DNA from 3 places in the Allobosea sp. 05T433 genome. Region 1 is predicted to be linked to each of the others. Evidence: riboswitches for the same ligand, from Rfam matches in the RefSeq annotation. Region 1 holds a riboswitch; each other region holds the start of a gene.
What was found. Region 1 has a riboswitch for thiamine pyrophosphate ahead of thiO (glycine oxidase ThiO). Riboswitches for the same ligand answer to the same signal wherever they lie in the genome.
Positions count from the first base shown of each region.

Region 2: linked by a shared signal. The riboswitch ahead of thiC (phosphomethylpyrimidine synthase ThiC) and the one ahead of thiO (glycine oxidase ThiO) in region 1 are both predicted to bind thiamine pyrophosphate.
Region 3: linked by a shared signal. The riboswitch ahead of thiB (thiamine ABC transporter substrate binding subunit) and the one ahead of thiO (glycine oxidase ThiO) in region 1 are both predicted to bind thiamine pyrophosphate.

Region 1 is NZ_JBFTKS010000031.1:29,788-34,197, forward strand. It holds gene AC1DGP_RS29585 (thiamine phosphate synthase) at 1-173, opposite strand, end outside; gene thiG (thiazole synthase) at 170-946, opposite strand; gene thiS (sulfur carrier protein ThiS) at 948-1,160, opposite strand; gene thiO (glycine oxidase ThiO) at 1,157-2,347, opposite strand; TPP riboswitch at 2,405-2,537, opposite strand; gene AC1DGP_RS29605 (response regulator) at 2,862-3,239, shown strand; gene AC1DGP_RS29610 (hypothetical protein) at 3,508-3,858, shown strand; gene AC1DGP_RS29615 (MFS transporter) at 3,903-4,410, opposite strand, start outside.
Region 2 is NZ_JBFTKS010000009.1:91,195-95,604, forward strand. It holds gene AC1DGP_RS14670 (OmpA family protein) at 447-1,706, shown strand; gene AC1DGP_RS14675 (hypothetical protein) at 1,815-2,015, shown strand; TPP riboswitch at 2,098-2,202, shown strand; gene thiC (phosphomethylpyrimidine synthase ThiC) at 2,281-4,143, shown strand; gene AC1DGP_RS14685 (hydroxyethylthiazole kinase) at 4,152-4,410, shown strand, end outside.
Region 3 is NZ_JBFTKS010000003.1:242,454-246,863, reverse strand. It holds gene AC1DGP_RS05395 (ABC transporter permease family protein) at 1-925, opposite strand, end outside; gene thiB (thiamine ABC transporter substrate binding subunit) at 930-1,949, opposite strand; TPP riboswitch at 2,016-2,127, opposite strand; gene AC1DGP_RS05385 (ABC transporter substrate-binding protein) at 2,284-3,873, shown strand; gene leuB (3-isopropylmalate dehydrogenase) at 4,156-4,410, shown strand, end outside.

The DNA.
Region 1 (4,410 bases):
AGCTCATGCAGCTGCTGCGCCAGGCTGCGGCGTTCCGGCTGATCGAGATCGCGATCGCGCAGCCAGATCCAGCGTGCCCCGCCGGCGAGCGCCGCAGAGACAAGCTGCGGCAAAGGCTTCACGGCCTGATGCCGGTCGGTGACGACGAGCAGCCGGTCGGGCAGCCTGTTCACGACCCCACAAGCCCGAGCTGCGGGCTGGACGGCTGAGCCCGCCCACGCCGCGGAATGCGCCCCGCCAAGCGGGCGTTCCAGCCGGCCTCGACGGCGTGACGCATGGCGAGTGCCATTCGCACCGGATCATCGGCCTTGGCGACGGCGGTGTTGAGCAGAACCCCGCTCGCGCCGCATTCCATGGCGATCACCGCGTCGGAGGCCGTGCCGATGCCGGCATCAACGATCACGGGCACGGGCGAGCGGGCACAGATCAGCTCGAGATTGGCCGGATTGGCGACGCCCATGCCCGAGCCGATCAGCGACCCCATCGGCATCACGGCGGCGGCCCCGAGATCAGCCAGGCGAGCGCAAATCACCGGATCGTCGTTGCAACAGGGCAGGACGACGAAGCCCTTGTCGACGAGCTGGCGCGTCGCCTCCAGCAGCTCACCGACATCGGGATAGAGCGTCTCGCGATCGCCGATCACCTCGAGCTTGATCCAGTTGGTGCCAAGCGCCTCGCGTGCAAGCTCGGCGGTGAGGATGGCGTCGCGCGCGGTTTCGCAGCCTGCCGTGTTGGGCAGGAAGCGGCGGCCGGCAAGCAGGCGCACCGTGTCGGAGCCATGGCCCTGCAGCGAAATGCGACGCAGGGAGAGCGTGACAAGATCCGAACCGCTGGCCTCGATGGCATCGACCATGATGCGCTGGCTCGGATAGCCGGCCGTGCCAATGAGGAGCCGCGACGACAATGCCGTGCCCGCCATGGTGAGGGCCTCGATCGGAGTGCTCATGTCAGCCCCCTGCGAAGGCACGGATGATTTCGACGCGGTCGTTGCGCGACAGAGGCGTCTGCGCCCAGTCGACCTGCCGGACCACGGTGCCATTGAGCGCGATCGCGAAGCCCTGCGGACCCGGCAAGTCCATCTCGGCCGTCTCCTCCTGCCAAAGCGCCGCCAAATTCTCCGCTGCGCTATCGCGGTCCTTGCCATTGATGATGAGTTTCATGAGGTTGCCTCCAGACAGGGGGTGAAGCGCGCCTGGCCGAATGACGCGGCCGGACCCGTGATGCGATTCTCGACGAGGAGTTGCTCGATCGCGGCTGCCGTGACGGGGGCGAGCAGATAGCCGTTGCGGTGATGGCCGGTCGCAACGAGCAGGCCCGCTATCCCCGTCTCACCAAGGATCGGCGCATCGTCGATCGAGGTCGGGCGGAAGCCGGACCAGATCGCCTCGACCGGCATCTCCTCGATCGAGGGCAGTGCGCGCCGGGCGCCGTCGAGCAGGGCATAGACGCCGCCAGCGGTCACGCTGTCGTCGAAGCCGCGTTCTTCCATGGTGGCGCCGACGAGGAGAGTGCCGTCGCTCTTGGGAGCGAGATGCACCTGCTCGGTCCAGACGACACGCGCGAGCGTGCCGGTCTCGGGCGTGCTGCGCAGGGCGAGTGACTGACCCTTGAGCGGGCGGACGGGGATGTCGAGCCCCTGAAATCGGGTCCAGGCGCCGGCGGCCGCAATCACGATCGGGGCCTTGCAGAGCCCGCGCGGCGTCGAGACGCCGAGAGCGCGGCCGCCGGCCAGCTCCGGCTCGGCCTCGCAGGCTTCGACCAGGTGCCCTCCGGCCGCGAGACAGGAGCGTCGTAGCGCCGCCATGACGCGCGGCGGATCGACCTGATGGTCGGCCGGGCAGAGAATGCCGGCAACGACCGAGGGCCTCAGCCCGGGCTCGCGTTCGCGGCATTGCGCCCCGCTAAGCCATGCAGCCTCGACCTCGGCGCGCCGCTGCATGTCATGGCGGAAACGCAGGCGCTCGACCTCCTCACGCCCCAGCGCGACCAGCAGGACACCGTCCCGGCGATAGTCGACGCCGAGCCCGCTCTCGGCTTCGAGCTCGCGCGCAAAACCCGGCCAGAGCCTTTGGCTTTCGAGCGCCAGTGGCAGCTGCTCCTCGCCGCCCGGCTCCAGCTCGGCGGCCGCGGCCAGCATGCCGGTCGCGGCAAGGCTTGCCCCTTGCCCGATCGTGCCACGCTCGAAAACGGTCACATCGAGCCCGCGCCGGGCCAGCCGCCAGCCGATGGACAAACCGATCAGGCCGCCGCCAATGATGGCGATATCGGTGGCGGCCGGCGCCTCGCAGGCGACGGGCCCGGAAGCGTCGCCAGATCGGCGAAGGGTGGTGTGTGGCGGGCCTCGCATAGGCAAACTCCTCGCCCGCTCGGGGAAGGAGATCTGGCAGCCCTTCGGCTGCCGGCAAGTGCCGCGACGCTCCATCCCTCCGCCGGTATGAGCCGGATCAGGTTCGAAGGATTTCCGCGCGCCTCTCCGGGGAACACCCGGTCTGCCAGCGGTTTCTCAGCCCCTTGCCGGGGATCTCCTTGGATCCGCGCAGTCTGGAGCCGGGGCGGCAGCGAGGTCAAGGCCAATCAGACACGAACGCCGGGAGGACCCCGGCTGGCGGGCCAGGGGCCGGGAATCTTCGCCGGTCCAAGGCGCTGCTGAGGCACCTCGCCTGCCGCCATTCACCCGCGCTCCGCTTCCGCTGCCGGCACGCGCGGCCAGGCGGGCAGCTTCACGAGGGAGCGCTCCGCCGGCCATGCCAACAGCCTGCATTGTCCGTAGCGCCCAAAGCAGGCGCGACGGCGGAACGTTGCGGTCCATGAGCCGTTGGACCTCTACCGCCGCGACAAGAAGGCGGTTCAGGAGAAGCCCAGTGCCTACAGACGCGGAAAAGCCGGTTGTTCTCGTTGTCGACGACGAGCCGATCATCAGGATGTATGCGGCCTTGCTCGTCGAGGAGGCCGGTTACCTCGCCGTCGAGGCAGCGACCGCCGACGAGGCCCTGGCCATTCTCGAGCAACGCGACGATGTCCGCATCCTCTTCACCGATGTCGAGATGCCGGGCTCGCTGAACGGCCTGCAGCTGGTCGAGGTCGTGCGCGAGAAATGGCCGCCGATCGGGCTGATGGTGACCTCGGGCCATGTCCGGGTCGACCCTCAGAAATTGCCTGAGCGGGCCCGGTTCTTTCGAAAACCCTATACCGAGAGCGAGATCATCAGGACGCTGAAATCCTTGCCGGCCAGCGCCTAGGCGCGCCTGACCGAATGGGCGCGAAGGAAACGGCCGATCCCCGCGCCGGGGCGGGATCGGGGCAGAGCCCAGGAAACGGGCTTGAAACGGGCTTTCCGTGCCCGACGGAGGGCTTGCATCCTTCGTGATGGCGCCGACCGGATATCCCGAGATCTGCAACTCGCCCGCGCGCAAACCGGTGAGGCACTGCGCGCAACTCGTAAACCAGCTGGAGAACTGGTAGGATCGCAGGTGGGCGACGCTTTCCGATTGCTGGGCGGACACAGCCATGCGGAAGTTCGATTACTACGACACCGTGCTGGTACCGTGGTATTCGGAAGATGACTTTCCTGCCTTGCTGGACATGGTCGGCAAGGACCCCAGGATCCCCCGCTCCTATCCCGAATGGAAGCGCCAGTTCGCTGCCGCGACGGAGCTGCTTCTGGCCAAGGGCAAGACCGTCCAGATCATCACCGTTCGCCTCGCCGAGTATCTTGAGTGGCTGCAAAACACCCATCGCAGCAACACGGTGGCGGCACGCCTGCGCTATCTGAAATGGCTGGCCACGCAAAACGGCCAGAGGGCGACCGTCCTCCCCGTGCCGGCAAGGGTGCTGTCCGACGCAGGTGGCGAGGGCTAGCCGCACAGGGTTCGCCCCTGCCAGGTCCAAGGGGCCTGTCTCCGTCATGCGGTCGCGCCTGGCAGCGAGCGCCTTTGGCGCCCCCATAGGAAACAGGCAATGGCGGCTGCTTGCACCACGGCAGCGACCGCAGACAGCGCTGCCCCATCGAAGCTCGACAGTCCGGTTGGCGACAGCGTCCGCAGAGCGCCGAACACGGCCGGKGCAAAGGAATAACTTGCCTGTCCGATGGCAACGATCAGTGGAACGACGCGGGCAACGTCTGCCTTGCCGAATTCGACCTGTGCGATGAGCGGTGGCAGGGATGTGGCATTGCCAATCCCCGCACCGAACAGAATGACGCCCATGATCATCAGCGTTGCGTTGGCATCGCCCGCGATCAGGAAGGTCAATGACCCGCCGATCTGGACCGCATAGCTCGCGCAGGCGACGAGGCGGCGGTCCGCCGAGGCAGGCATGACGAGGCCGACCACCGTCCTGCCTGCGATCGCGGCGATCGTTGCGCCGCCCATGGCCAGCCCGGCATTTTGAGGCCCGATCGCCGGGACGAGC
Region 2 (4,410 bases), on a different contig from region 1:
CGCCCGTCCCGGCCCCCGTGCAGCCGCCGGCAGCCCGTCCGATTCCCGCCCCACAGGCGCAGCCGCCGGCAACCGCACCGTTGACGCCCCCAGCAGGGGGACGCGCTCCCGGAGCGGCTCCGCAAACCCAGCCGCCCGCTACCGCCCCGCTGGCGCCACCTCCTGCCGGCCGTGCGCCCGGCACGCCCCCGGCCGGCCAGGCGCCAGCGGCAGCTCCGGGCCAGCCTCCGGCGGCTCGCCCGACGCCAGCACCGGTGCCAGGAACGGCTCCGCAAGCCCAGCCGCCCGCCACCCAGCCACTGGCGCCGCCTCCGGGTGGTCGTGCGCCCGGCGCGCCGCCAGCCGGCCAACCGGAGGCGGCGCCAGCGACGGCTCCTACCCAACCCCCGGCGGCTCGCCCGACACCAGCGCCGGTGCCAGGAACTGCCCCGCAAGCTCAGCCGCCCGTGACCCAGCCGCTGGTGCCGCCTCCGGGTGGTCGTGCGCCCGGCGCGCCGCCAGCCGGCCAACCGCCTTCTGCAACACCCGGTCAGGTTCCGGCGCCGCTACCCGCTCAGCCGCCGGCAGCAGCCCCGCTCGCCCCGCCCCCCGGCGGTCGCGCGCCCGGCGCAGTCCCGCCGCCCGTTGCACCGCCGCAGCCGGGCCAGACGCTCGCTCCGCCTCCGGCCGGCCAGCCTCCAGCCGCTGGACCCGGGCAACTGCCCCCGCCTGACCGGCAGGGCCGTCGCGGTGGCATCGGCCTCGGTGGCGCGGCTGCGATCGGCCTTGGCGTCGGCGTGCTCGGCGGCATCATGGCGACGCAGGGCGCGACCCGCCTCGACGATGTCCGCGGGCGCCGCGAGGAGCGCCGCGAGGGCGACGTCACGATCATTCGCGAGCCCGGTCGCACGATCATCCGCGACGACGACCGTGCCATCATCCGCCGCGACGAGACCGAGCGCTTCCGCGACCTCGGCTGGCAGGGACGGACCGAACGGCGCGGAGACGAGAACGTCACCGTGTTCGAACGGCCGGACGGCAGCCGCATCATCACCGTGACCGACGAGGATGGCCGCCTGATCCGCCGGACCCGGCGCATGCGCGATGGCGATGAGATCGTGATGATCGACAACACCCGCCGCGATCGGCCGGATATGCGCTTCTCGGACGAGGTCGTCGTGCTGCCGCCGCCGCCGCTGCCGATCCCGCGCGAGCGCTATATCGTCGACGCCGAGCAGGCCGACCAGCGCCTGATCTATGAGACGATCACCGCCCCGCCGATCGCCGCGATCCCGCGCCGCTACACGCTCGACGAGGTCCGCTACTCGCCGGACCTGCGCGCCCGCATGCGCAGCGTCGATATCGACACGGTAACCTTCGAGACCGGGTCCTGGGAGGTCACCCCCAACCAGGCGCAGCGGCTCTCGGTGATTGCCGCCTCGATCAGCCAGGCACTGCAGCGCGCGCCGAATGAGGTTTTCCTGGTCGAGGGCCATACCGACGCCGTCGGCTCGGATGTCGACAACCTCTCGCTCTCGGATCGCCGGGCCCAATCGGTCGCCGAGATCCTGACGCGCGATTTCCAGGTGCCGCCGGAGAACCTGACGACGCAGGGCTATGGCGAGCAGTATCTCAAGGTGCAGACGCAGGAGGCCGCCCGCGAGAACCGCCGCGTCACGCTCCGACGCATCACCCCGCTGCTGGCCGGGCAGAATCAGCCGCAGTGAACCAATAGAACCGGCGCGGCGGGCGACCGTCGCGCCGGTCTCCCCGGATCAGGGGATTCAGGAATCAGCAAGCTCTCCGGCTTAAGACCTGTCGTAAGGAGAGTTGAGATGAGTGAGACAACCGTCGCGATCGCGCAGGGCTTTGCCGCAAGCCAGGCAGCCTCGACCCGCCAGACCTTGCAGACAGCGATGGTGAAGCAGCAGGCGACGTCCGACCAAGCGCTCGTGGATATGCTGCAGCAGAGTGCCGAGTCCCAGAAGGCTACTCTTGCCGCTGGCCAGGGCCAGAARGTCGACATTCTCGCCTGAGCCCGGCATTCCGGCGCCGCATGGCAGGGCCGCATCCCGCCCCTTGCCGGTTGCGTTCAAGAGCCGCCGGCCCTAACCTCCGCTTCGTTCCGAGGGGTGCTCGCAAGAGCTGAGATGGCGTCCAAAGCCGAACCCGTCGAACCTGATCCGGGTCATACCGGCGGAGGGACTGGAACGCGGCGTGCGCCACACGTGTACCCGCAGACAGCGACTGGACCGCTTCTAAACCCGGATCTCCTGAACCTTGGACCAAGGAGGAGATCCCATGAACGCCCACACCAAGCCCCAGAAGAATACCGTCAAGGCTGCCCCTCAAAGCGTGACGACCGGACCGATCATCGGCTCGCGCAAGATCTATGTCGCGCCGCCGGACCATCCCGAGATGCGGGTGCCCTTCCGCGAAGTTCAGCTCACCACCGATTCCGAGCCGCCGGTCCGGATCTACGACCCGTCCGGTCCGTTCACCGAGAGCGATGTCACGATCGACCTGAATGCCGGCCTGCCGCAGCCGCGCCGCGCCTGGCTCGATGCCTCCGGCTTCACGACCGTGCCCGGCCGCGCCGTCACTGCCGCCGATAACGGCCATATCTCGCCTGAACAGCTCGTTCCCGCCTGCCCGGCCCCACGCCCGATCCTCGAGGCGAAGCCCGGCCAGATGGCGACCCAGTACGAGTTCGCCAAGGCCGGCATCATCACGCCCGAGATGATCTATGTCGCGCATCGCGAGAATCTCGGCCGCGCCGCGATGCTCGAAGGCGCACGCGAGCGCCATGCCGATGGCGAGAGCTTTGGCGCCTCGGTTCCGGAATTCGTCACCCCTGAATTCGTGCGCGAGGAAATCGCCCGCGGCCGCGCCATCATCCCGGCCAATATCAACCACCCCGAACTGGAGCCGATGGCGATCGGCCGCAATTTCCTGGTCAAGATCAACGCCAATATCGGCAATTCGGCCGTGACGTCCGGCGCTGCCGAGGAGGTCGAGAAGCTGGTCTGGGCGATCCGCTGGGGCGCCGACACGGTGATGGACCTGTCGACCGGCCGCAACATCCACAACATCCGCTCCTGGATCCTGCGCAACTCGCCGGTTCCGATCGGCACGGTGCCGATCTACCAGGCGCTTGAGAAGGTCGGCGGCGACCCGATCAAGCTCGACTGGGAGGTCTTCAAGGACACGCTGATCGAGCAGGCCGAGCAGGGCGTCGACTATTTCACCATCCATGCCGGCGTGCGCCTGCCCTATGTCCCGCTCACTGCGAGCCGCGTCACGGGCATCGTCTCGCGCGGCGGCTCGATCATGGCGCGCTGGTGCCTCGCGCACCACAAGGAGAGCTTCCTCTACGAGCGCTTCGACGAGATTTGCGAGATCATGCGCAAATATGACGTCTCCTTCTCGCTCGGCGACGGCCTGCGTCCGGGCTCGATCGCCGACGCCAATGACCGCGCCCAGTTTGCCGAGCTGGAGACGCTGGGCGAGCTCACCAAGGTCGCCTGGGACAAGGGCTGCCAGGTGATGATCGAGGGCCCGGGCCACGTGCCGATGCACAAGATCAAGGAGAACATGGACAAGCAGCTGCGCGAATGCGGCGAGGCGCCGTTCTACACGCTGGGACCGCTGACCACCGACATCGCGCCGGGTTACGACCACATCACCTCGGGCATCGGCGCGGCGATGATCGGCTGGTTCGGCTGCGCCATGCTCTGCTATGTCACGCCCAAGGAGCATCTCGGCCTTCCCAACCGCGACGACGTCAAGACCGGCGTCATCACCTATCGGATCGCGGCCCATGCCGCCGATCTCGCCAAGGGCCATCCAGCGGCCAAGATCCGCGACGACGCGGTCTCGCGCGCCCGCTTCGACTTCCGCTGGGAGGACCAGTTCAACCTGGCGCTCGACCCCGATACGGCACGTTCCTTCCATGACGAGACCCTGCCGAAGGATGCCCACAAGGTCGCGCATTTCTGTTCGATGTGCGGGCCGAAATTCTGCTCGATGAAGATCACGCAGGATCTGCGCGCCGAAGTGCTGGCGATGGGCGAGAACGAACGCGCGGCGCTCGAGGGCATGGCGGAGAAATCGCAGGAATTCCTCGCCAAGGGCGGCAATCTCTACTTGCCGGCGGCGGAATGAGCGCGACGATGACCGCGGCCCGCCTCGACGCGACGGTCGTTGCAGGCGTGCTGGCGCGGGTGGCAGCGAGCCGCCCGCGGGTGCAATGCCTCACCAATACGGTGGCGCAGAACATTACGGCGAACATGCTGCTCGCCTTCGGCGCGATCCCGTCCATGGCGATCCATGTCGACGAGATCGCGGCAATGGCCGAGGGCGCCGGCGCGATCCTGATCAACATCGGCACGATCAATGCCGAGAGCGAACTCGCCATCCCGAAGCTGCTGG
Region 3 (4,410 bases), on a different contig from region 1:
TCGCGAGCATCGGTACGGCTGTGAGGCCGCTTGCGATGCTGAGGAGAGGCGGTGCGATCCATGCCGTCGCCAGAATGAGAACAAGGCAGTCCAGCCGCCGCAGGGAAGGGGCGAGGATATCGGGGCGCACCGCATGGCGCTCGGCACTTGCCTCGTCGCGGGCCGCCGGCGCGAGTGCGGCGAGCGCAGTCGCAAGTCCGAGGCAGAGCACAAGCTGGAGGCTGGCGAGAGCGGCCGCGCGGGCGAAATCGGCCTCGAAACGGACCGCTTCGTAGATCGCGACTTCCAGCGTCGCATTGGCAGGCCCGCCACCGAGCGAGAGCACGACGGCAAAGCTCGTGAAGCAGAGCAGAAAGACGAAGGTGGCTAGCGCCGGGGCTTCGCGCCGGATCACGGGCCAGTCGAGATGCCGGAAACAATCGGCGGCGGAGAAGCCGAGTGCCGACGCCAGGCGCCTCCGCTCGCCCGGTTCGCGGCCGAAGGCCTGAAGCAGCGTGCGCGTCACCAGCGGCGTATTCATCAGCACATGCGCGATCAGGATACCCTGGAGCCCGTAGATCGCCGGCGGTTCAGCACCGACGGCACGCGCCAGGTCGCCGAGCAACCCGGAACGGCCATAGATCGCGATGACGCCGAAGACGATCACGATCGTCGGTGCGACGGCGGCGGCGGTCAGCACGGCGAGCAGGAGGTTGCGGCTTGGGAAGCGGCGGCGCAGCAAGGCAAGCGCCAGTGCCGTGCCCAGCAGAAGCGAGAGCAGCATCGACAGGCCCGCCTGGACGGTCGCTCCTGCGACGAGGCGAGCGAGATAGGGGCCGAGCGACGACAGGGCCGCGACGTCGCCGCCGGCTCGCGCCAGCCCGGCGAGCGAGGCGCCGGCGAGCGCAAGGATGGCAAGCGCAGTGAGCGTGGCCGGGCGGAGCAAGGCCTCAGCGGCTCGCTGCGGCGAGCCAGGCGTCGATGAAGGTTCGGCGCTGCGTGCGCACCTCGTCCGGCGTGAACAGCAAGGTTCGTTCCGGCTTGACGACATCGGCGAATGAAGCCGGCAGTCCACCTGTCGCCTGTTTCGCCGGCATCATCCAGTTGCCTTCCGGGATCAGCGATTGGAAGGCGTCCGAAAGCGTGAAGGCGAGGAAGCGTTTGGCGAGTTCCGGCTGCCGCGTCGTGCGCGTCATGCCGGCGAGTTCGACATGCAGATAGTGGCCTTCGCTGAAGGGGGCGGCCTTGTACTGCGTCTTCTTCTCGGCGCCGATGTGATAGGCCGGCGATGTCGCGTAGGAGAGCACCATGTCGGCCTCGCCCTTGAGGAAGAGTCCGTAGGCCTCGGACCAGCCCTTGGTGAAGGTGACGATGCGCGGCTTGAGCCTGGTCCAGGCGGCGTCAGCGCCGTCGCCATAGACGGATCGCATCCAGAGCAGGAAGCCAAGCCCGGGCGCGCTGGTGCGCGGGTCCTGCAGCACGAGCTTTGGCCCATTCGGATCGTCGACAAGCTGCTTCAGGCTGGTGGGCGGCGCGGCAAGTTTGGTTGAATCATAGACGAAGGCGAGATGCCCCCAATCGAAGGGCAGGAAGGTATCGTCAGTCCAGGCGATGGGCAAAGTGAGCGCGGCACGGTCCTGGCCATGGGGCTGGAACAGTCCCGTCGCCTTGGCTTCTGCAGCAAGGTTCATGTCGAGGCCGAGCACGGCATCGGCCTTGGTCGCCTCACCCTCCAGCTTCAGGCGCGCGACGAGGGAGCCGGCATCATCGCTTGCGACCCAGTTCAGCGTGCAACTGCATTGCGCCTCGAAGGCCGCCTTCACTTTCGCGCCGGGACCGTATTTCCCGGTGAAGGAGGAATAAGTGTAGACCGTCAGTGCCGGTTTCTCCTGGGCCATGGACGGCGTCGCGAGCAGGAGCGCCGAGAGCGCGGCGGCGATCCGGGTCAACCGGTTGTTCAGAAAGGTCATGGCGTCACCCCGCATGCATTCGACGGCAGGCCATGACGGTCGAGAGGGAAGGCGGTCTCCGGTTGCGAGACGCCAGTGCTCAATCCCTCCGCCGGCACGATCCGGATCAGGTTCGACGGGTTGAAAGCCCTGCGCTTCCCTCTCAGCCCGAAATCGCCGGGCACCCCGTTGAGACGGTCAAGGGAATAGCGAGCGGGCCGGGGCGAGTCCAGTTGATGCCGCCTGGCCATCGCAAGGGCCATTGCGTCTGGCCGCATGGTCATGCTGGTATATCTCTTGCTTAACAGAAGGCAGGCGCGCCAGGCGCGAAAGCTCAAGAGCAAGGGGATGCCGAATGCGACTCAATCGCCGTCAGATTCTGGCCGGAAGTTCCGCTTTAACCGCTTCCAGCCTCGTTGGATTTCCGTCGCGCGCGCAGTCGCGCGCCAATACGCTGCGCTTCATTCCGTCAACGCCGTTGCCCTCCCTCGATCCGATCGTCGCTACGAGCTATGTTATCCGCAATCACGGCTATCTGATATATGATACCCTCTTTGCGACGGACGCGCAGTTCCGCATCCAGCCGCAAATGGTCGAGAGCTGGGAGACTGCGCCGGACGGGCTGCGCTGGACCTTCCATCTGCGCGACGGACTGATGTTCCACGACGAGCAGCCGGTCAGGGCGCAGGACTGCATTGCCTCGATCAAGCGTTGGTCGGCGCGCGATGCCTTCGGGCAGACTTTCGCGACATTCGTCGAGGGTTACGATGTCGTCGATCAGCGCACCTTCGCCATCCGCCTGAAGAAGCCCTTCCCGATGCTGCCGGACGCGCTCGGCAAGCTCTCCTCGAACGTGCCCTTCATGATGCCCGAGCGCGTGGCCATGATGGAGCCAACCAAGAACATCACGGAGGCGATCGGTTCCGGACCCTGGCGCTTCATGGACAAGCAATGGGTGCCGGGCCAGAACGCGATCTATGAGCGCTTCGCCAAGTACAGGCCACGAGAGGAGGCTCCGTCCTGGGCCGCTGGCGGCAAGGTCGCCAAGATCGACCGTATCGAATGGTTGCCGCTGACCGAGGTTTCAGCCGCAGTCGGCGCGCTGATGCAGGGCGAGGTCGACTGGTACGAACAGCCGCCGGTCGATCTCCTGCCCCTGCTCAAGAGCAATCCCGAGATCGCGATCGAGAACGTGCCGCTGGGACTGATCTTGCTGATGCGTTTCAACCATCTGCAGCCGCCCTTCAACAATCCCGGCATCCGCCGGGCGGTGATGATGGCAATCGATCAGACCGACTACATGGAGGCGGTCGTCGGCAGCAAGGACTACTACAAGGAGTGCAAGACCTTCTTCACGCCGGGCTCGCCGATGTCGACCGGAGCGGGCGGACAGGCTGCACTCGGCAACAATCTGGAGCGGGCCAAGGCCATGCTGCAGGAGGCCGGCTACAAGAACGAGAAGGTGTTGCTACTGGCACCCGCCGACCAGCCGATCGCCTATAACCAGTGCCTGGTGACACAGGAACTGCTGAAGAAGCTCGGCATGACTGTCGATCTGGTCGCGACCGATTGGGCCAGCTTCATCGGCAGGCGTTCCAACCGCGGATTGCCGGACCAGGGCGGCTGGTCGGTGTTCCACACGCTCTGGTCGGGCGCCGACGTGCTCAATCCCGCGCTGCATCCGCTGTTGCGCAGCAATGGCCCTGCCGCCTGGTTCGGCTGGCCGGAGGATGCCACGCTGGAAGGTCTGCGCGATCAGTGGATTGCAACGCCTGAAGTGGCCAAGCAGAAGGAGCTGGCCGCCTCGATCGAGAAGCGCGCCTTCGAGACGGTGCCCTATGCGCCGGCGGGGCTGGTGCAGCAGCCAATGGCCTATCGCAAGAGCCTGACCGGCATGGTGCTCTCGCCCGTCCAGTTCTTCTGGAACATGGAGAAGAAGGCCTGAGGACGGAGCACCCGTTGCCGTCGGGATACTGGCTGATGCCAGAGGCACTGCGCTAGCGGCTCCGATCCGGAAACCATCGTCGCGCTCTGCGACGGCTTCCAGCTCTCCGCTTCACTCCGGCCGGAGTGAAGCGGTTCGATGCTGGTGCCGATCGTACAGCTTCTGCTTGCCGCGCAGGCGCGCTGCCCCGCGGCTGCGCTTGCGTCACTCCCGTTCCCCGCCTAATCAGCCCGGCAAGGCCGCTCTGGCCCCAGCAACATCCGACAAACGCGTGAGGCGACCATGGCGACCCACAAGCTCCTCCTCCTGCCGGGCGACGGCATCGGTCCCGAAGTGACCGGCCAGGTCGAGAAGATCGTCGGCTGGTTCGAGAGGCAGGGCCTCGCCTCCTTCGCCATCGAGCGCGGACTTGTCGGCGGCGCTGCCTATGACGCGCACAAGGCGGCGATCTCGGAAGGCGACATGAAGCTCGCCCAGGATGCCGATGCGGTGCTGTTCGGCGCTGTGGGCGGCCCGAAATGGGCGGATGTGCCCTAT